One region of the Priestia sp. D3YE.R1 genome, then DNA from elsewhere that is predicted to be linked to it. Evidence: a T-box and tRNA genes for the amino acid it is inferred to sense, from the RefSeq annotation. Region 1 holds a T-box; the other holds one or more tRNA genes.
What was found. A T-box is a leader RNA that pairs with one kind of tRNA and senses whether it is charged. The one in region 1 lies ahead of ileS (isoleucine--tRNA ligase), so its partner is inferred to be a tRNA-Ile.
Positions count from the first base shown of each region.

Region 1 (10,337 bases):
AAAGAAGCTTCCCGTTCCCAATGTTTTATGAGGTCAAAATTGTTTGTGTTACGGGCTTGCTGAAGCATGAGCTCTGCTTTATTTAATCCATCGACATAGCTTTGGTGATGCTTGCTGTGATGAAGACGCATAATTTCCCGGTTAATATACGGTTCAAGAGCTGAATAGCTATAGCCAAGCGGCGGCAGCTCGTGCTGTCCTGGCGCTATCGATTCTCGCTCCCTGCCATCGTCTCCAAGCCGCTCTTTTAAAACTTTATCAATATGCCGCACTGCATTATTGATTTCTTCTAACGTATATTCGTTGACATCTTCTTCGCTTAAATATTCAAGAACGTCTTCTTGCGTGCGCGTTATATATGACGTTATATCTACTTCTGTAATGGCTTCTTCAAATACAGGATCACATACTTGTTCAAGCCAGGTCTGAACTTCCATCAAGTATCTTTTTCTCTCATCTTGATCGGCCATACTTCCCCTCCTTACACCTCATCTTCACTATCATATTCAAAAGAAAAAGCAACATAACTTCCTACTTGTATCTATTGAGGTAGAAAATTCGACATAAAAAAGCAAGAGCTCCTTAAAGGATAAACTCTTGCCTTTTTTCTTATATCTTCTTCGCCATATTCACATAATCAATCGTTTCTTGCTTACTAACAGCTGCATGCTTCAGCTTTGGGTCATAATAGAGCTCCACTTTTATATTATTGATTTCACAGTCGTCTGGCATGTCCTGCAAATCCGTTAAAAACGGCAGCAAGTGATTGTTCATATCGTATTCAAACGCCCCGTTTTGCAAGTAATACACCTTTGGCACATAGTTAATATGGCGAAAAAACTTCACTACGTTGATTCTCTCACCGTATGAGGCGATCACTTCCTCTTCCGTCAGGTTAGGATAAGATAAATTAAACACCTGTTGAACCGGTGTTTTTAGCCACTTGGTCAAGCACGTCTGCGGATTATTGACAAGCGCTTTTGCTCCTTTTACGTACCCCGCTAAAAACATTGACATAAAGCCGCCGCCTGAAGATCCGTAAAACAATACGTTAGACGAATTCACCTGTGCTTTTTTCATGAACTTTTCAATTAAAACCGCAATGTCTTTTAAATAAAAACGATCGCTTGTCCCTTGTCCCCACGCAAGCGACACCTTTCCTAAATAAAGCGTAGGATCGTTATAGTAAATAATTGAATCTTGAAATTCATTCATCCACGAATGGCGCTGAAAATACGGAGGTCCTGCCGGCATTTCTTGACTTGCTCCTCCTCCTGAACCAAACACAAGCAAATGAGAAGACTCTTTTTTTAATCTCACCAAAAACTCAAACAGCACTCCGTTCCACTCGACTCCTACTAAAATGGGCTTATCAAACGGCAGCTGAAGTTCATCCAGCTTTTCATACGTACTCTTTATTTTTTCATATTGATCAAGCAACAGCTCTGCAACTCACTTTCCTTAAAATGATCCGTCTCATGCGTCTGACATTGATCATGGCTCTGTAAAAAAAGAACCTGTTACAGTGTATGAAACAAACAAAGAAGAGTTTGTACAATTTGGTAAAAAATGATGGTTTCCTCTCTTTTTACTGGGCTATTGTCACAATTTTTTCTTCCTTACATACGATACATCACCTTAAAAATTGTAAATAGGAGCTGAATGTTTATGCCAACATCCTATATGGATTACAATAATCCAAACGTACAATACTTTTCTGATGTGAACAAAAACAGACTCAATACGCGCAATGATGAAAACTATATTAACCGGCTAGGAAGAGATGTGCTAAATACTCTTGGAAACGTATCGTTACTCGATATTTACTTAAGCAAAAGCCGCGTGGTCGAACCGCACTATCATCAAAATGCCGCTGAGCTTGTTTACTGTATTTCAGGCTCAGCCGTCGTTTCATTAATCAATCCGTTTAACAACGAAGTCACAAATATTCCGATTACTCCCGGTCAAGTAGCCAATATCCCTCAAGGCTGGTGGCACTGGGAGATTGCGTCTGAAGACAATACACATTTACTCGCTATTTTTGACGCTCCGTATCCGGAATACATTTTTGGATCTGATATTTTAAATAAGACGCCTATTGAAGTGCTTGCTCACACGTACTGCTTAGATCCAGAGCAGCTAAAGAAAACGCTGGCTCCGTTAAAAAATCAAACCATCGTAATTGGACCAACAGACGAATGCGGAGAAAAAGAACACTATAAAAAGAAAAAACAAGGAGGCCCCGTTCACCACCAGACTCCTCCTTATACGTATCCTCCGTCTCAGAATTCTTATTATCAACCTCAAAACCCTTATCACTATCGATCTTGGTAGAGACAAGAAACCCCGCTGCCAATGCAACGGGGTTTCTTAACGAATACATAACATTATTGTTCTTCTATATACGTGCTATGAAAGGCTGCTTCAATATATGCAACTTGGAAATGATAATGTCCAATTAAATATTTCACAATGTCCACCTGGTCGATTTTGCCGGGCTTATCGATCATCGCTTCTTTTACCATTTCTTCGAATGTACCTTGATCAAACTGTTCTTCATGGACAACAATTGTCTCAGAGTACATTTCGTCTTGTCCTTCTGAAATGCGATAGTAATACAATTTTTTCACCTCGATTTGTCTTAAGTGTATGTATACCCTTAACTACTCATTTTGAAACATTTTTTCAGCTTTCTTTTTCCGCTTTACGATAGGCTGCGGCTTTTGCTTTTACAAGCAGCCTTGTAACCCAGTACGCCACTAGCGTTATTCCTATATCAATAAGAAAAATATAAAACAAACTCATTCCTTTTCTTGAATCAATAAATTTAAAATGATGTTCAAGAGGCGCCAGTCCAAACGAAAAAACAGCGCTCAGCAGAATCGTATACAGATAAAAATTCTTTTGATGATTTGTACAATATTGATAAAGCAGCAGAAAGCCTACTGGCAAAATAGAAGCGGTAATATTCGTTGCGTTGGGAAGCAGCGGCGTTAAGAAAAACGTGTGCGTTAAATGACCGCTTCTCCCAAGTGCAATATCAATATATGCCCAAAGCATATGCACTGTGTAACCGAAGAAAAACACCTCAAAGATCCTCGTCCGGTCTACGGTAAAATACAACAACACAAGAGGAAGAACGAGTGAAGCGAGTACCACCCAAAACTGCCAGTTTCCAAAATCTGAATACTGATGCCAATACGACGATAATAACTTCTGCAGCTTATCGCTTTGTTCATGTATGTTTCCCCAGTATCGTTCATAACTCACTGAAGTAACCTCCTATATAGAGTCTCTGCTTATATATGTACGAATAATCTCCATTTTATACAGAGAAACATGGGAAGCGGCCATTTATTGCTTGTCATCACCTAAATACGTCACCAGGAGTTCATGCTCAATGACTTTACTCGCTTTTCGATTAACAGCATACGCTTTTGCTGTTGGTCTTGAGCTAACTGATGCCGATAGCTTCTCATCTTTAAAATGCAGCGCGACTCCATCATCTACAGCATAGCCTTCTTTCATTTCTCCGCTTGCCATTAACTCATGATACGAAGGTCTTCGATTGCTTTCTCCGTCGTAGTGAGGACAGTTGCTGCCGGTTAAAAACCCTAAACAGTCGATTTTAGACAGGTTGTTGTTCATTGAATCAGTGACGCCTTCTTCAAACCAGCAAATCGAACCTGCGCTTATTCCTGCTAAAATTATTCCTTTTTTATAAGCTTCCTTTAAAATTGTATCAAGTCCCCACTCTTTCCATAAAGAAAGCATATTCCTTGTATTACCGCCGCCTACATACAAAATGTCGTGCTGCATCACATATGCTTTTAAATTCATAAAGTTTTGAGAAAACAGCGATAAATGAGACGGTGTGCATATCAACTTCTCAAACGCTTCATAAAACCTTTCTATATAATTATCCGCATCTCCGCTGGCTGTAGGGATAAAACAGATTTTCGGCACATCTGTATGAGCTTGTGAAAGTATGTATTGATCCAGCAGCAAGTTATCCGGCTCCATCGAAAAACCTCCGCCGCCCATGGCTATAATTTGTCTCATTTCAATCATTCCTTTCAAAAAAGTGATATAGAAAATGTAAATTCATACTATTTCAAACAAGAAGTTTTCCGTATAATGGAAGAGTGAAAAAGGTGGTGCAAAGCTTTTGAAAATAGTACGAACACTTATACTAATACTAGGCATTTTTATTATCTTGTTTTGTATTTTTGGCTATATCGATTATAACGGTCAAAAAATGGAACTTGGAGCCAAACAAGAAAAAAACATTCCTTCTTCCATTAACACTGACGGAGGTGTCATTACGCTATCTGCTGTAAGCGAAAAATACGATAAAACGCAGTTTGGCTTTTTTGTTATCCAAAACAATTCGACGCATACCTTAACAATTCCTTATGAAAATACGGCGGATCACTTAAAAGACGGCAAGTGGTACAAAGTTGTGCTAAACGGATTGGAGTTTCCTGATAAAACTGTCACGCTAAAGCCAGGGAAATCATTCAAACAAGATATCGCAACTCCTAACTACAAAGTAGGAAAATACCGTTTTGTACAGCACTTTAAAGATGAAAACGGAAAAGAGTATGTACTAGCGGCTCCTTTTGAAATCGTTTGGCCGAGTCTTAAAAATGTTCTCGGACAGTTTGATTAAAGGTAAAAAGAGAGATTTAGAAATACCGAAATTCATCTCACCTAAAGACGAACAAATCGGGTGAATGATTAGTATGAATTGCTTGTTACCCCGCTGTTGATTTCCGTGCAAGACTTCGCTTTCCGCGGGCGGGTGCTGAGCCTCCTCGTCGCTTTCGCTCCTGCGGGGCCTCACCTGTTCCGCTTCTCCCGCAGGAGTCTTCGTCTTGCCCTCCAATCCACAGCTAGAAGCAGCTACGTTCACTATAAAAACAGAAAAAACGAACGGTTAACAAATAAACCGTTCGTACATTACTTCAACTTATCTTTGCCTCTCTTTATCGGCTCTGATTTAAAACACGAAGCACAACTTGCTTTGTTCCGACTTTTACCGTCTCTCCGTTTTTGATAGTTTCTTTCACACTGAGACTGTGCAGCAGAAGATTTTCTTGAAGCAGCGTTTCAAACTTCGCAACGGCTTCCTTCACTTCTTCGTCTCCGCTAAGCTCCAAATCAATACGTAAATTCACGGGTAAATCCAGCTTTTTACGATAGTCTTGAACCGCTCGAATTACTTCACGAGCGACTCCTTCCTGCACGAGTTCTTCGGTTAACGCCGTATCCAACACCGCAGTATACATGCCGTTTGATGCAACTGCAAAACCTTCTTTTGGCACTTTTTCAACAAGTACGTCTGCCGTTTCAAGCGTTAAGTTTTCTCCTGAAGCAAGCGTAACACTCAGCTTGCCTTGTTCAACAAACTCTTTTCCTTGCTCTTCTGAAAGGTTCTTTAATGCTTGATTGACCTCATTTACTTGTTTTCCAAACTTCGGTCCCGCCTGTTTAAAATCAAGTTTTAATACGTATGAAACCAGTTTGTCATCGTCTTGCTCCACGTTAAAGTTCTTCACATTAAGCTCATCTTTGATGACATCATGGTACGCTTCCCACTCTACATCTTCTTCCGTTACCACAAGCGAAAGACTTTGCAGAGGCTGCTTTACTTTTAACGAATGCGTATTTCGGATGCTTCGGCCTAGTTCAACTACTTGCAGCACCGCTGCCATTTCTTTTTCCAGCTTTTCGTTCACTTTCGTTTGATCATACACAGGATAGTCTGCCAAATGAACGCTTTTCCCTGTTAGATTTTCATGAACATCATCCGCAACAAACGGCGTAAACGGTGCTAATAGTTGACTTAATGTCACTAGTACTTCATGAAGCGTATCGTAAGCTGCTGCTTTTTCGCCGTCCATTCCTTCTGACCAAAAACGATCGCGGGAACGTCGCACATACCAGTTGCTTAGTTCTTCAATAAATGCTGCGATTTCACGAGCGGCGCTTGTAAACCCGTAATCTTCAAGATATGCTGTTGCTCGCTTAACCGTACTATGCAAACGTGAAAGAATCCACTTATCCAATTTTGTTTTTTTCAATTCATACGTTTGCTCAGGGTTATAGCCGTCAAGCTTGGCGTACAGAACGTAAAAGCCGTACACGTTCACAAGCGTATCAATAACTTTTGATTTCGCTTCTTGCACGACCCGCTCTGAAAATTTCTTCGGATTCCAAGGTGCACTGTCTGCTAAAAGCGCCCATCTAAGCGCATCCGCACCAAATGTATGAATAAGATCAACAGGGTCTAGCGCATTTCCTTTACTTTTAGACATCTTTTGACCGTTTTCATCTAACACGTGGCCAAGAGACAAAACGCGCTTATAAGGCGCTTTTCCAGTAAAGAGCGTTGAAACTGCCATCAAGCTGTAAAACCAGCCGCGCGTTTGATCAATTCCTTCTGCGATAACGTCTGCCGGAAACTGCTTTTGAAACAGTTCATTATTTTCAAACGGATAGTGATACTGCGCAAACGGCATCGACCCGCTGTCAAACCAAACGTCAATCACTTCCGGCGTTCGCTTCATTTCTCCGCTGCAGACCGGACACGTTAGCTGCACGTCATCTACATAAGGCTTATGCAGTTCAATGCTGTCATCCACGGAATGAGACGCATGTTTCTGAAGCTCTTTGATGCTTTTTGGAGCTACTTGATGCTGACATTCTTCGCATTCCCATACGTTCAGCGGCGTTCCCCAGTAGCGCTTTCTGCTGATGTTCCAGTCCACCATATTTTCCAAAAAGTTGCCAAATCGACCGTGCTTGATATGATCCGGGTACCACTTCACGCTTTCATTATTTTTCAAAAATTGTTCTTTTGACGCCGTCGTTTGGATAAACCAGCTTTCATTTGCGTAATAAAGAAGCGGCGAGTCACATCTCCAGCAAAACGGATAGCTATGCTCATGCTTTTCTTTATGATACAGCACGTCTTGATTTGCTAAGTAGCGAACGATATCAACGTCGCAGTCTTTTACAAAACGCCCTTGAAACGGCGGCACTTCAGATGTGTACTGCCCTTTTTCATCCACTACGTTCACAAATGAAAAGCCGTTTTCTTTTACAACTCTGTAATCATCTTCACCGTAAGCAGGTGCTAAATGAACAACGCCCGTTCCGCTTTGGTCCGTTACATAATCAGCCGTCACGACTTCATGACCTTTTTCAACGTTCACAAAATCAAACGGCGGCTCATACGACATCCCTTTTAACTCATTTCCTTTATGATGAGATAAAACGCTATATTCTCCTTTTAACACTTTGTCTGCGAGCGCTTCTGCCACTATATACACGCTGCCGCCTTGCTCGGCGCGCACGTAGTTCATTTCTTCATGCACCGCAAGCGCCACGTTTGATGGAAGCGTCCAAGGCGTTGTCGTCCAACCTAAAAAATACTCATTATCGCGGTTTTTCACTTTAAATTTCACCGTTACCGTTAAATCTTTTACATCTTTATACCCTTGCGCTACTTCATGCGAACTTAATGACGTTTGACAGCTCGGGCAGTAAGGTGATACGCGGTGGCCTTTATAAAGAAGTCCTTTGTCATGAATCGTGCCAAGCACGTTCCATACGCTTTCAATGTATGAATTCTCCAAGGTGATGTAAGGGTCTTCCATATCAACCCAATAGCCAAGCTGCTCCGTGAACGTGCGCCACTGCTTTTCATACACAAACACACTTTCCTTACACTTGTTAATAAAAGCTTCTACGCCGTATTTTTCAATATCATGCTTTCCTGAAATTCCGAGCTGCTTTTCAACACCGAGCTCAACCGGAAGTCCGTGCGTATCCCAGCCTGCTTTTCGGATCACTTGATGCCCTGTCATCGTCTTATAACGAGCCACAACGTCTTTAATGGTACGGCCAAGCGCGTGCCCGACATGAGGAAGACCGTTTGCTGTCGGAGGCCCTTCATAAAATACAAACGAAGGATGCCCTTCTCGGTTTTGAACCGACTGCTGAAACACATTTCCCTTTTGCCACTGCTGCTGGATACGCTGTTCGCGCTCTTGCGAAGACTCCCTTACATTCACTTCTTTCATGTGATACCACTCCTTTTAAAGTTAAAAGCACACAAAGAAACCCGTCCCTATGACTAGGGACGGGTTTTAACCGCGGTACCACCCTGGCTTCTATTGATCCGTTCATCAATAGCACTCAGCAACGTACAATCATACGCGTTCTTTTTAACGGTAGACTACCGTTCAAACTTACTTATAGTTCAGTTTGACTTCTCAGAGAGGATATTCCCCTGCCGCTTGAACACTGGCTTTCAGCTATCACCAGCTCTCTGTGGAACAAACTTGCAGCGTACTGATTCTCTTCAACGAATTTGTGTGCTTTTATTAGTAGCTATTGTATGCGGTTTGGAAGGGAATGTCAATGTTTATGAAATTTATGTATGTTTCTCGTATAATGCAAGCGTCTATTGATAAAATAACTGCTTGCCACTGTGCGCTATAATATTTTCTGCCTTTTTCACGTTCTTAGGAAAAGAAGATGAAATAGACACAAAAACCCATCTCCTTTAAGATGGGTATTGTTTGGCCCTCCAACTTGAAAGATGATCTTTAAAACCAGTTAATAAACGGCGGGATGCTTTGAGGGAAATGAAATAGATTGCACGGGTCATATGCTCGTTTCACTTCTCGAAGCTTTTTAAAATTCTCTCCATAATACGCCGTTGGCCAATCTCTGATGAACCGGTCCGGCCAGTTCACATAATCTCCAGTTGTATATCTCGATAAAGCATTCCTTAAGTCTTCAATCCAGCGAATGTTTGCTCTCTCTTCTGAAGGATGGCTCCATGTAGCAAGGTACTCCTGTGCGATAACAGCATCTCTATAATAGAAGGCCGTTTCATTAGAGCCAACTTCCTCCACTGCTCCTCCAAGAGATTGGTGCCAAATACTAGATTTTTCATTCGGAGCATTTTCTAAAAGATGCTTCATTGTTAAAATGGCCTCTTTTGGAAAAGGTTTATTAAGAAAAGAGCCTGACCTTTTTCGAGGAGCGGGTTGGTTTCCGCTCGGATCGTCAAAAAATTGTACAGCTTCAATATATGAAACTTCCTTTATTACTACTTTTTTAGGACAACCAACATCTATTAAAGGCTGCAGAAGTTCCTTTAACTTGAATGATGAACCAACGAACTCACCTTGAGCGATAATCTGATTTGCTTCTTTCGATTTTAACTCAATCTCCGAAGTTAAGCGCTTATCGGTATTGGTGGCCCAGTGCTGCCATGCATCAAAAGCAGCTTCAAAATCTTCCCACTCCCATGCAATTGAAAAGATTGACACCTTTGAGATAGGCTGCACCTTGAATGTAAGGGACGTAACAATACCAAAGTTTCCGCCCCCACCGCCACAACAAGCCCAAAAGAGATCACTGTTGTGATTTTTATTTGCCTTAATGAGTTCAACTTCTCGCTGTTCATTTACTATGGCCATTTCAACTTCAAGCAAATTATCACAGGTAAGCCCAAACAACCTTGATAACATCCCAATTCCTCCGCCAAGCACAAGGCCTACAAGACCTACACTGCTTTCCGTTCCTGCAGGGATAGTCGTTCCTTTTTTCCATAATTCATTATATACTTTCCCTAGATTAGCTCCTGCTTCTATTTTCGCTGTCATGTCTTTAGAGTTGAACGTGATTCTATCCATTTCACTAACATCAATCACTAATCCACCGTTTACTATTGAAAAATTTTCATAGCTATGCCTACCGCTCCTAATTCGAAATGGGACATGATTTTCCTTTACCCATTTCAATGCATTTACTACATCGTTTGTATTCTGACAAAATACAATTATTCTCGGAAATTTAGGCACACCTAAATTATTATTTGTTCTAGCCTGATCATATTCCGCATCATCAGGTGTAACGATTCGTCCAGTAAGCTTTGTTTCCTCCACGATATAACCCCTTTCTCACATAATACAGATAAGATGCTATATCCTATGAATTTTCTTCAAAAAAGACACACAGTTTAAAGGAAGGAAACAGAGAATAGAAAACTTACTGGAGGGGTTCTGGACAAGTATGCTTATCTGCATAACTTGAATCCTGAAGAATCCGCAAAAGAGATAATCATACCTCTACAGCACATAAAATAAACATATACAGAATGATACCTCTGATGGGATTCGAAAGGAGAAATCACCTTTGACAAAATATCGGATTATGACCTTTGATGGAGGCGGTACTTTAGGTGCTTTAAGTTTACAGCTTCTGAATAGATTGGCTCACCGAAACCCAGAGTTAATTAGTAAAACCAATGTTTT
Region 1 covers NZ_JBLTHW010000001.1:2,054,816-2,065,152, reverse strand. Annotated here, with positions in the region: gene ACOZIR_RS10935 (superoxide dismutase) at 1-470, opposite strand, end outside; gene ACOZIR_RS10930 (hypothetical protein) at 610-1,440, opposite strand; gene ACOZIR_RS10925 (cupin domain-containing protein) at 1,669-2,334, shown strand; gene ACOZIR_RS10920 (hypothetical protein) at 2,388-2,630, opposite strand; gene ACOZIR_RS10915 (hypothetical protein) at 2,686-3,270, opposite strand; gene ACOZIR_RS10910 (peptidase E) at 3,355-4,062, opposite strand; gene ACOZIR_RS10905 (immunoglobulin-like domain-containing protein) at 4,169-4,672, shown strand; gene ileS (isoleucine--tRNA ligase) at 4,989-8,090, opposite strand; T-box leader at 8,143-8,384, opposite strand; gene ACOZIR_RS10895 (FAD-binding oxidoreductase) at 8,619-9,968, opposite strand; gene ACOZIR_RS10890 (patatin-like phospholipase family protein) at 10,219-10,337, shown strand, end outside.

Region 2 (10,337 bases), 1.7 Mb from region 1:
TCTGAGAAAGTAAATGGGTAACGGAGTATACGATAGAAACCGTGCCCTCTTTTGTATGGAGAAATATAAAAAAAAGAATGGTGAGGCGCATATGAATACACCTGATATCATTGAAATTGATCATTTATCATTTCAATATGATGGAGTGAATGTATTAGAAGATATAAGTTTTTCAATTCCAAAAGGAGCTTTTTTAGGTCTCGTTGGTCCAAATGGTTCTGGGAAATCAACGCTAATCAAATGTTTGCTTGGTTTGCAAAAACCATCTCAAGGTTCAATTCGTTTATTTGGAAAAGATCAGAGAAGGTTTAAAGAACGAAGTAAAATTGGATATGTATCGCAAAAAGCGAATAGTTTCAACAGCGGCTTTCCTGCTACCGTTTTTGAAGTGGTTTCGACGGGTCTTACTTCAAAATTAGGTTTGTTTCGCTTTATGAATGCTTCTCATAAACAAAAAGTAAAAGAAGCGGTAGAAGCAGTGGGGATGAGCGAATTTTTAAATCGAAACATAGGAGAACTATCCGGTGGTCAGCAGCAGCGAATTTTTATTGCACGCGCGCTTGTAAGTGAACCGGAGCTGTTAATTTTAGATGAGCCCACGGTCGGGGTGGATGCACAAAATGTGTACACTTTTTATGAGCTTCTTGAAAAGTTAAATAAAGAAAAAGGAATTACGCTTGTGCTTGTTACTCACGATATTGGCACTGTCTCGGAAAAAGTAACCCACGTTGCATGTTTAAATAAATTTCTACACTTTCATGGGAATGCCAAAGAATTCGAACAGCTTTGTGAACATGACGTATCAATGTTTTATGGCCATAATGTTCATGTGTTAACCCATGATCATCATCATGGAGGGCAGCACGTATGATAAGCAGTTTATTTCAATTTGAGTTTTTACGAAATGCATTTTTAACCGGTATGATTATAGGTGTCTTGGCTCCTTTATTGGGGACATTCATCGTAGTGAGACGCCTTTCTTTAATCGCAGACGCTTTAAGTCACGTAACGCTAGCGGGAATTTCTGCGAGCTTGCTGCTTAGTCAAAAAATAGGGTTTATGCAAGGAGTGAACCCGGTTTATTTAGGAATGGTGTCTTCCGTTACAGGCGCTCTTTTTATTGAAAAACTTCGAGGAGTCTACAAGCATTATCAAGAGCTCGCTATTCCGATTATTTTATCGGGCGGAATTGGTATTAGTGCCATTTGTATCTCGCTGGCGGACGGTTTTAATAATGATTTAATGAATTATTTGTTTGGAAGCGTGAGTGCGGTGAGTCGTTCGGATCTTTGGACAGTTGTTGTCATAGCCGTATTTGTAATAGCTATTGTCTTTTTCTTATATAAAGAATTGTTTATTTTATCGTTTGACGAGGAGCATGCTTCTGCTTCTGGAATTAAATCCAAGTGGATGCACTTTTTATTTATTGTGATGGTTGCTCTTGTCATTGCTGTATCGATGCGTATCGTCGGTATTTTATTGGTGTCATCTCTTATGACTCTTCCTGTAGCAGCAAGCATTCGCTTAGCGAGAGGCTTTAAACAAACGATTCTGCTTTCGGTGATTTTTGGTGAAATATCTGTTTTAGGCGGATTATTTTCAGCGTACTACTTGGATTTAGCACCAGGGGGTACAATTGTTGTCATCGCTGTTGTTATTTTAATCATATCTATTATGATTAATAAAGGACGGAAGGGGAAACAAAAATGAATTTAACTGAAGCCATTCATTTATTAAAAGATCAAGGATATAAACATACGGGAAAACGTGAAGAAATGCTTGCCCTGTTTTCAAAATCAAATAAGTACTTAACGGCAAAAGATGTATTAGAATATATGAAGCCTGATTATCCTGGTCTAAGTTTTGATACAATCTACCGTAATTTATCATTATTTGTGGAGTTAGGCGTACTTGAAATGACGGAGCTTTCGAGCGAAAAGCACTTTCGATTTAAATGTGCAACCGCTCATCATCATCACCACTTCATTTGTTTAGATTGTGGAAAAACAAAAGAAATTGAAGCTTGTCCGATGGAGTATGTAGACGAGGATTTGCGAGGGTATAATATTACAGGCCATAAATTTGAAATTTACGGTCAATGTATAGAATGTAATCAATAAAAAAGAGAGGGCGCTATGCACCTCTCTTTTTTATTTTTGCTGTTCTTTTAACCAGTTGGCTACCCACTGATCTGCTTCTAGCCAATTGTATACGCGAACCACTCCTTTTGGAACAGGCAAGCGATTATAAGGAGTATCAAATAAGATAACGGGAATATCGCATTCTTCACTGATTTCACAAGCATTATCATGTTTGTCTTCAAAAAAGATATCAACATCGTATCGTTTTGCTGTCTCAACTTTAAAATGAGAGCCGACTAATTCAATGTGATGAAACGATAGTTCATTTTTTTGAAACCATTCTTCCGTGACGTCTAATAGCTTATCGTGCCTTGCACTAATAAAGAATAATTCGTGCTTTTGATGCCACTTTTGCAAAACCGCTTTTGCATCGTCTGCAAGGGGAGAGGTTTCGTAAATAGAGCGTTCATTTGCTTTAAACCATTTACCAAGTTCTGCAGGTGATACATTTACAAAAGGGCTGAAATCATATTCTGTAATATCTTCAAGTGTTAAATTTAAGTTAAAGGCTTTATTTAAATGAGGAACAAAAGTTTCAGGAGAGGTAACAGTTCCATCAATGTCAATTCCAAACTTTTTTGTCAACTACGTGCACTCCTTTAGTACGTTTATTCTACTTAGATGCTTGATTATTCTTGTCTAGTGTAACATAAAGCCTAAAGAGAAACAGTAATACTTTTTATACTCCTTAAGAAAAAAGATAAGGATGATTATGCGGTGTGGGAATCGTGTAGGTATTTATGTTTGTAAGAAAATGAGCAGCTGTATAAGATTAACACTTATAATTTTTTCTCCCATTCAGATACTATAAATGCTCCTTATTTACGAAAGCGAGGGATTAAGCATGGAGAATGAAGAACAAAGGCGTAGAAAAGATGTATATGAAGCTGATTTCATGGAAGAAACTGCGGCTGAAGTGGGCGTTCCTGACCGAGTAGGAGAGCCTCATGCAGAGCGTGAGGTTATAGATATTGATCGCAATCGCAATCATGAAGTCGCAGGACGAGGAGAAGGAACGGGATACGGTCGTTTCGCACTCGTACTTTCGATTCTTTCACTATTCTTTTTACCAATTATTCTTGGTGCCGCTGGGATTATTCTAGGGTTTATCGCACGCAGAAAAGGAGCACTTACGCTAGGAGCATGGGCAATAGGGATCGGGGTTGTATCGATTATTGTCGGTACGTTTATATTACCGTTCTTTTCATAAAAAAAGCGAGGTGCATATGCGCCTCGCTTTTTTTGGTTATGATTTAGCTGCAGCTTTTTCAGCTTCTTGCTTTGCGTGATATTCAGCAGCGATTTTATCAATTTCTTTTTTCAGTTCCTCAACCATTGTTTCTTCAGGAACTTTGCGTACGATTTCACCTTTGCGGAATAGAAGACCTTCACCGCGTGCTCCTGCAATCCCGATATCAGCTTCACGAGCTTCACCAGGGCCGTTTACAGCGCAGCCAAGTACCGCTACTTTAATCGGTGCTTTTACAGTTGAAATATACTCTTCCACTTCATTAGCAATGCTAATTAAATCAATTTCAATACGTCCGCAAGTTGGGCAAGAAATAAGAGTTGCAGCATTGGAAGCTAAACCGAATGATTTTAGCAATTCGCGCGCAACTTTTACTTCTTCTACAGGATCCGCACTTAAAGAAATACGTAATGTATTTCCGATACCTTTAGATAAGATAGCGCCAAGACCTGCTGCACTTTTTACAGTTCCTGCAAATAATGTACCCGATTCTGTAATTCCTAAGTGAAGAGGGTAGTCAAATGCTTGAGCAGCTTTTTCATAAGCTTCAATTGCCAAGTTAACATCGGATGCTTTCATTGAAACGATGATGTCATGGAAATCAAGGTCTTCTAAAATTTTAATGTGATGAAGTGCACTTTCTACCATGCCATCTGCTGTCGGATAGCCGTATTTATCTAAAATACGTTTTTCCAGTGAACCGGCGTTAACTCCAATACGAATTGGAATATTTTTAGCTTTTGCAGCATTTACAACAGCTTCCACTTTTTCACGGCGTCCAATATTACCTGGGTTGATACGGATTTTATCCGCTCCGCCTTCGATTGCTTTTAACGCTAAGCGATAGTCAAAATGAATATCTACAACTAACGGAATGTTAATGCGTTTTTTAATTTCAGGGATTGCATCTGCTGCGCGCTCGTCTGGACAAGCAACACGAACAACTTGGCATCCTGCTTCTTCTAAACGTTTAATTTCTGCAACCGTTGCTTCAACATCATGTGTTTTAGTGGTTGTCATACTTTGAATAACTAATTCGTTACTGCCCCCAATTGTTAAATCTCCAACTTTAACGGGGCGTGTTTTTGTACGATGTATAATTTCACTCACGTGATAATCTCTCCTTCAAAATGAAATCAAGAATTTGAATTCATTAATAGAATAACTCTTTATGAACAAAATAACTAGTAGAAAGTACTACCTTAGCTATTTTAACAATGACTATCCTATCTTGACAAGAAGAATGCTGTCATTACTTGTAAATAGGGAACTTATACGTTTTTCCAATTTGAATATCTTCAGGCGCTGTACCATTATTTAACTTCTTAAAGTCTTTAATCATTTGGTTCATGGAAACCGGTATCGATTTTTTTGTAAGCTCCTCAATTACGGACAAAACTGTATCGCCTGGCTTAATTTTTATTTTTGTATAGATGGAAGAAGAGCTGGCGGCTTTTGTTTCTGCAGGCTGCGCTTTGCTGACTTGAACTGCTTCAGTAGCAGTGGGAATGGTCCCGTATTTAATGTCGTAGTGACAAATATATCCGATAAAAGCGAAAGCGGCTAATGCACATAGCTTTTTCATTATGCTCCTCCTTCATTCTTTTGCTTATGTGTAAAGCCTATGCTTGTCTTACTTAAATATGATTGGAGAACGAAAATTGAAAGAAAAATTAATGATTGTTTCATTAGGCTTATTGCCTTTAATCATGGTGCTGGGAAATTCCATGCTCATTCCTCTGCTGCCGAGCATTCAAAAGTCACTTCACTTAAGCGGAGTTCAAACCAGTTTAATACTGAGTGCATTTTCGATTCCAGCCGCATTGTGTATCCCTGCTGTAGGGATTTTATCAGACCGGTATGGGCGTAAAAAGTTAATCATATATTCACTCATCATGATGATAATAGGTAGTGTCATCGCTGCTAGTAGTGCTTCATTCTCTTCTGGAAGCTTTGCTGTGTTGATGGCTGGCAGAGTGATTCAAGGGATTGGAGCTGCAGGTACTACAACGTTAGCAATGGCATTAACTGGAGATGTATTTACAGGGGAAAAAAGAGCAAAAGTCCTCGGGATTTTAGAAGTATATAACGGAGCTGGAAAAGCGGTTGCGCCTATAATTGGAGCATCGGCAGCACTCGTCGTATGGTATGCCGCATTTTTGGTCTATCCTTTAGCTGCAGGCGCTGCTTTAGTAGGTATAGCGATGTATGTGAGAGAAGCGAAAACAGGTTCGGATTCAGTATCTGTTGGAAAGTATTTAAAGAGAGCTATTGGGATTGTTTATGATAAAAGAAAATCGCTTTTTCCTTTATTCTTTGTCGGGGGATTGGGGTTGTTTTTATTATTTGGCATTTTATATTATTTATCTTTTTTAATAGAGGAAACGTATCATATAGACGGTTTTTTCAAAGGAACCGCTTTTTTATTTCCTCTTGGCGCGATGACCATCGTTTCTTATTGGACCGGTCAGCGAATCAAAACAGATGTAGAGCTCATGAAAAAATTGATGATAGTAGGAATGATTCTTTTATTCGTAATGTTTGGAGTATTAACGATGATTTACACGCTTCCTGTGCTGATGTTTTGTTTGACAGTTGCCTTTGGCGGCTTAGGATTTGTTCTTCCGTGTATTAATATGATGATTACTTCAGCAGCTTCAGACGAAGAAAGAGGGTTTATTGTATCCATTTATGGAACGGTGAGATTTTTAGGAGTGGCGTTGGGACCTGTTGTTTTTGAAGTGTGGATGCATACTGAAAGGCTGATGTTTATTTATAGCTTTCTACTGCTCGCAGCAGGAGGGTTATGGGTTTTGTATCAGTTGAAAATTCTTTCTTCTGCAATGGGAAGAAAAGTTGTACAGAAATAAAGAGGCTGAGACTTAACTAAATCACTCCAATCACCAGCTAGAAGCATCTACATACATGAAAACCGCGTTCACCATATCAATAAAAAAATCCGAACGAGTTGAATTCTCTATCAAGAATCTAGAGTCCTCGTTTGGATTTTCCTTCAACTAAAATACGTTTGTCCCAGCCTCTTTATTAGGTTTTACCTTTTTTCTTATAGGAATCCTTGTGACGAGCAATAAGTAAATGAAGAACGTTCCTATCCAGTAAAGAGAGCTGTGCGTTGCTAGAGACAAAGAAAAAGCTTCAAAAAGCGTATAAAGCAGTGTGAAGGTTACCGTACTATAAGCGCTCAGTGCCCATAGCTGCTTAAAAGGAATCTGGTTTTTGGTAATGAGTCCAATCAGCTTTCCAAGATAAGCAAGGCAGGTAATAGAAAGGAAGCTTAGTCCAGCTGTTAATACGTACAGTAAAAGCATAGCGATAGGGACAAGTATGTATAAAGAAAATTTTTGTTCGTGCAGCAAGTTTAACAGTTCATTTTTATCTTTATGATGCCAGTTTAGCAACTCATATGAATACGTTTGTGTTTGTGAATTAGTCGTGATATATATTCCATCCTTTAAAAAACCAATTGCATGAGCAGGGGAATGAAACCGTTCAATAGACTGTGAGGGGTTTAAGATAAAAGCGGTACCGTTTACTTTTTTTGTGAAAGGTTGACTTGACGTAAGCTGTGAATTTGAGATAGCAAAAGAAGAAACAGATTTCGGGAGATCTGTAGTAGCGATATGATAGCCGTTTACAATCGTCAAAGCCATAAAGAAAAATGTAGGCAGCAAAGAAATGAATGTTAAAAACAGCACAAAGCCAATTGTTTTATTCGTATGCTCAAAGCGAAGCGATCTTATTTTTTGGAAGGAAGTAAAACTCCATGCCATCTTTTTCAGCATGCTCATTGTAAAGCCTCCTATTATTAAAAATTCTGATTATAACCTATTTTATAGCGAAAATTTAAGGTTTACAATAGATTTTAGAAACCGTTACCAATTACAATGATACGATGGAGCGCTTTGTTAAAAGCATATCTTTATATGTACAGATTTTGCTGTCATTGTTTTTGGAGATATTACCGGCAGCTTGAGGACCGTGCTGTTAATATTGCAGTGGTACACTCGAAAATCGTTATCTGAAGACGTATTCGAAAGTAAAATAAAGGAAGGTCTCGTGGTGCAAGGTCTTTCTTTATAGGAGTGGTTATTGTATGATAAATAGTAATAATAAAAAGGATAGGTGCGGGCATGGCTATTTTATGTTGGGCATTAGTTATCATTAGCTTTGTTGTATCGTTTATTGGGTTGGTTTATCCCATCATCCCAAGCGTGCTGTTTGTAGCTCTAGGATTTGTTATATACGGTTTATTTTATGATTTTAGCTCCTATAGCTGGTTATTTTGGGTGATACAAGGATTGTTAGTTGTCGCACTTTTTTTAGCAGACTATATAGCTAATATTATTGGTGTAAAAAAATTCGGAGGCACTAAAGCAGGCGTTTGGGGAAGCACAGTTGGGCTGCTTGTGGGTCCGTTTGTTATTCCGGGATTTGGGATTATTTTAGGGCCGTTTATCGGAGCGATTGTAGGAGAACTGATTGTTCATCGGACCACAATTAGCAACGCAGTAAAAATTGGAGTAGGTTCGGTTATTGGCTTTTTTAGTGGCGCTATCTCGAAAGGATTTATTCAACTGTTGATGATTGCCTATTTTTTATATGCTGTTTTAAAATAATATATTGACTTTAGGCCAAAAACATGTTAAATTTTTAATGTCGCTAGTAAATGTTATATTGTTCCACAGTAGCTCAGTGGTAGAGCTATCGGCTGTTAACCGATCGGTCGTAGGTTCGAGTCCTACCTGTGGAGCCATGGCGGTGTAGCTCAGCTGGCTAGAGCGTACGGTTCATACCCGTGAGGTCGGGGGTTCGATCCCCTCCGCCGCTATTTTTCAATTTACGTTTGTGACATACATAATTCATATTGTTCCACAGTAGCTCAGTGGTAGAGCTATCGGCTGTTAACCGATCGGTCGTAGGTTCGAGTCCTACCTGTGGAGCCATGTGGACCCTTAGCTCAGCTGGTTAGAGCAGACGGCTCATAACCGTCCGGTCGCAGGTTCGAGTCCTGCAGGGTCCACCATTTATAGGGTTGGAGGAATACCCAAGTCCGGCTGAAGGGATCGGTCTTGAAAACCGACAGGGGTGTTAAAGCCCGCGGGGGTTCGAATCCCTCTTCCTCCGCCATACTATTGTCTATTCAAAGCTTCTTTTGAGAAAAAGAAGCTTTTTTTATGTTTAAAAGAATAGCGAATGGGAATTAGGTAAATATAAATCATGGATTAGGTACTTTTTATTTGAAACAGTAGGGTAAATTTGCTAATCTAAACGTATATGGTGCTTTTGCGCCAAAATGCTTACATATTTTGAAGGAGGAATTATTCATGGCTTACAAATTACCAGAACTACCTTATGCATACGATGCACTGGAACCACATATCGACAAAGAAACAATGAATATTCACCACACAAAACATCACAACACATATGTTACAAACCTAAACGCTGCTGTTGAAGGCAAAGCGGATTTAGAAAGCAAAAGTATTGAAGAGTTAATTTCAAACTTAGATGCTGTTCCTGAAGATATCCGTACAGCAGTACGCAATAACGGTGGCGGTCATGCCAACCACTCATTATTTTGGACAATCCTTTGCCCTAACGGCGGCGGTGCTCCAACTGGTGAATTAGCAGACGCTATCGCTAGCAAATTCGGAAGCTTTGATCAATTCAAAGAAGAATTTGCAAATGCAGCTAAAACTCGCTTCGGTTCTGGCTGGGCTTGGTTAGTTGTAAATAACGGCGAATTAGAAGTAACAAGCACACCAAACCAAGATAGCCCATTAATGGAAGGCAAAACGCCAATTCTTGGTCTAGACGTTTGGGAGCACGCTTACTACTTAAATTATCAAAACCGCCGTCCAGATTACATTTCAGCATTCTTTAATGTTGTAAAATGGGACGAAGTTGCTAAGCGTTACGACGCTGCAAAATAAGCTGAAGACGTATTTAAGAGCCAGTAAAGTAATTATTACCTTTACTGGCTTTTTTGTTTTCCAATTCTTTTACATATCTCCTTTTCTTTTTCACACACTAGGTGTAGAAGAGAAAAGGAGTTTTTTGATATGCCTTTATTAAAAAAAGTAGTTGGAGATGTAGAAGTTAGTAAAGATTTACTTTTGCTTTTAATTATAGGCGGTCTTTACGCCTTGGCTATTTCAATTTCCAATTCGTTTGTTAACATTTATCTGTGGAAACAATCAGGCGAATTTTCGGATCTCGCTATTTATAATTTAGCGGTAGTGGTGCTTCAGCCGCTTACGTTTATTTTAGCAGGTAAATGGGCCAAACGAATTGACCGGGTTGTGGTTTTAAGGTTAGGCGTATCTTTTTTGGCTGTTTTTTATATCGCTGTATTAGTCAGTGGAGCTAACGCAGCCGAGTATTTAGTATTGCTTGGTGGACTGCTAGGGATAGGATATGGCTTTTATTGGCTCGCTTTTAATGTGCTAACTTTTGAAATTACTGAACCCGATACAAGAGACTTTTTTAACGGATTTTTAGGGATCTTAAACTCTTTTGCAGGGATGATTGGTCCTTTAGGAGCGGGCTTCGTTATTTCCGCTTTGTATGAATCACTTGGGTATAAAATTGTGTTTGGTGTATCTCTGCTATTGTTTGTCGGTGCCGTTGTGCTTAGTTTTTTTATTACAAGACGCGCAGCTGAGGGAGTATACAAATTTAAAGAAGTATGGGCTGAACGAAAAGTCAACAAAGACTGGAATCGAATATTGCAGGCTCATTTCTTTCAAGGATTGCGTGAAGGTACGTTCATTTTTGTCGTATCCGTCATGGTATTTATTACAACAGGAAGTGAATTAGCTTTAGGAACTTATGGACTGGTGAATTCAGCGGTTGCATTTGTAGGATACTATGTAGCCTCAAGGTTTATTAAGCAAAAAAATCGCCTTCGATTTATCTTCACGGGG
Region 2 covers NZ_JBLTHW010000001.1:369,628-379,964, forward strand. Annotated here, with positions in the region: gene ACOZIR_RS01890 (metal ABC transporter ATP-binding protein) at 92-871, shown strand; gene ACOZIR_RS01895 (metal ABC transporter permease) at 868-1,710, shown strand; gene ACOZIR_RS01900 (Fur family transcriptional regulator) at 1,707-2,120, shown strand; gene ACOZIR_RS01905 (5' nucleotidase, NT5C type) at 2,151-2,726, opposite strand; gene ACOZIR_RS01910 (DUF4190 domain-containing protein) at 2,986-3,351, shown strand; gene ispG (flavodoxin-dependent (E)-4-hydroxy-3-methylbut-2-enyl-diphosphate synthase) at 3,388-4,491, opposite strand; gene ACOZIR_RS01920 (hypothetical protein) at 4,643-4,975, opposite strand; gene ACOZIR_RS01925 (MFS transporter) at 5,052-6,260, shown strand; gene ACOZIR_RS01930 (DUF1189 domain-containing protein) at 6,408-7,199, opposite strand; gene ACOZIR_RS01935 (DUF456 domain-containing protein) at 7,542-8,027, shown strand; tRNA gene ACOZIR_RS01940 (tRNA-Asn) at 8,090-8,164, shown strand; tRNA gene ACOZIR_RS01945 (tRNA-Met) at 8,166-8,239, shown strand; tRNA gene ACOZIR_RS01950 (tRNA-Asn) at 8,280-8,354, shown strand; tRNA gene ACOZIR_RS01955 (tRNA-Ile) at 8,358-8,434, shown strand; tRNA gene ACOZIR_RS01960 (tRNA-Ser) at 8,446-8,538, shown strand; gene sodA (superoxide dismutase SodA) at 8,736-9,344, shown strand; gene ACOZIR_RS01970 (MFS transporter) at 9,474-10,337, shown strand, end outside.
Region 2: it has a tRNA-Ile gene. The T-box ahead of ileS (isoleucine--tRNA ligase) is inferred to sense a tRNA for this amino acid. The anticodon was not compared.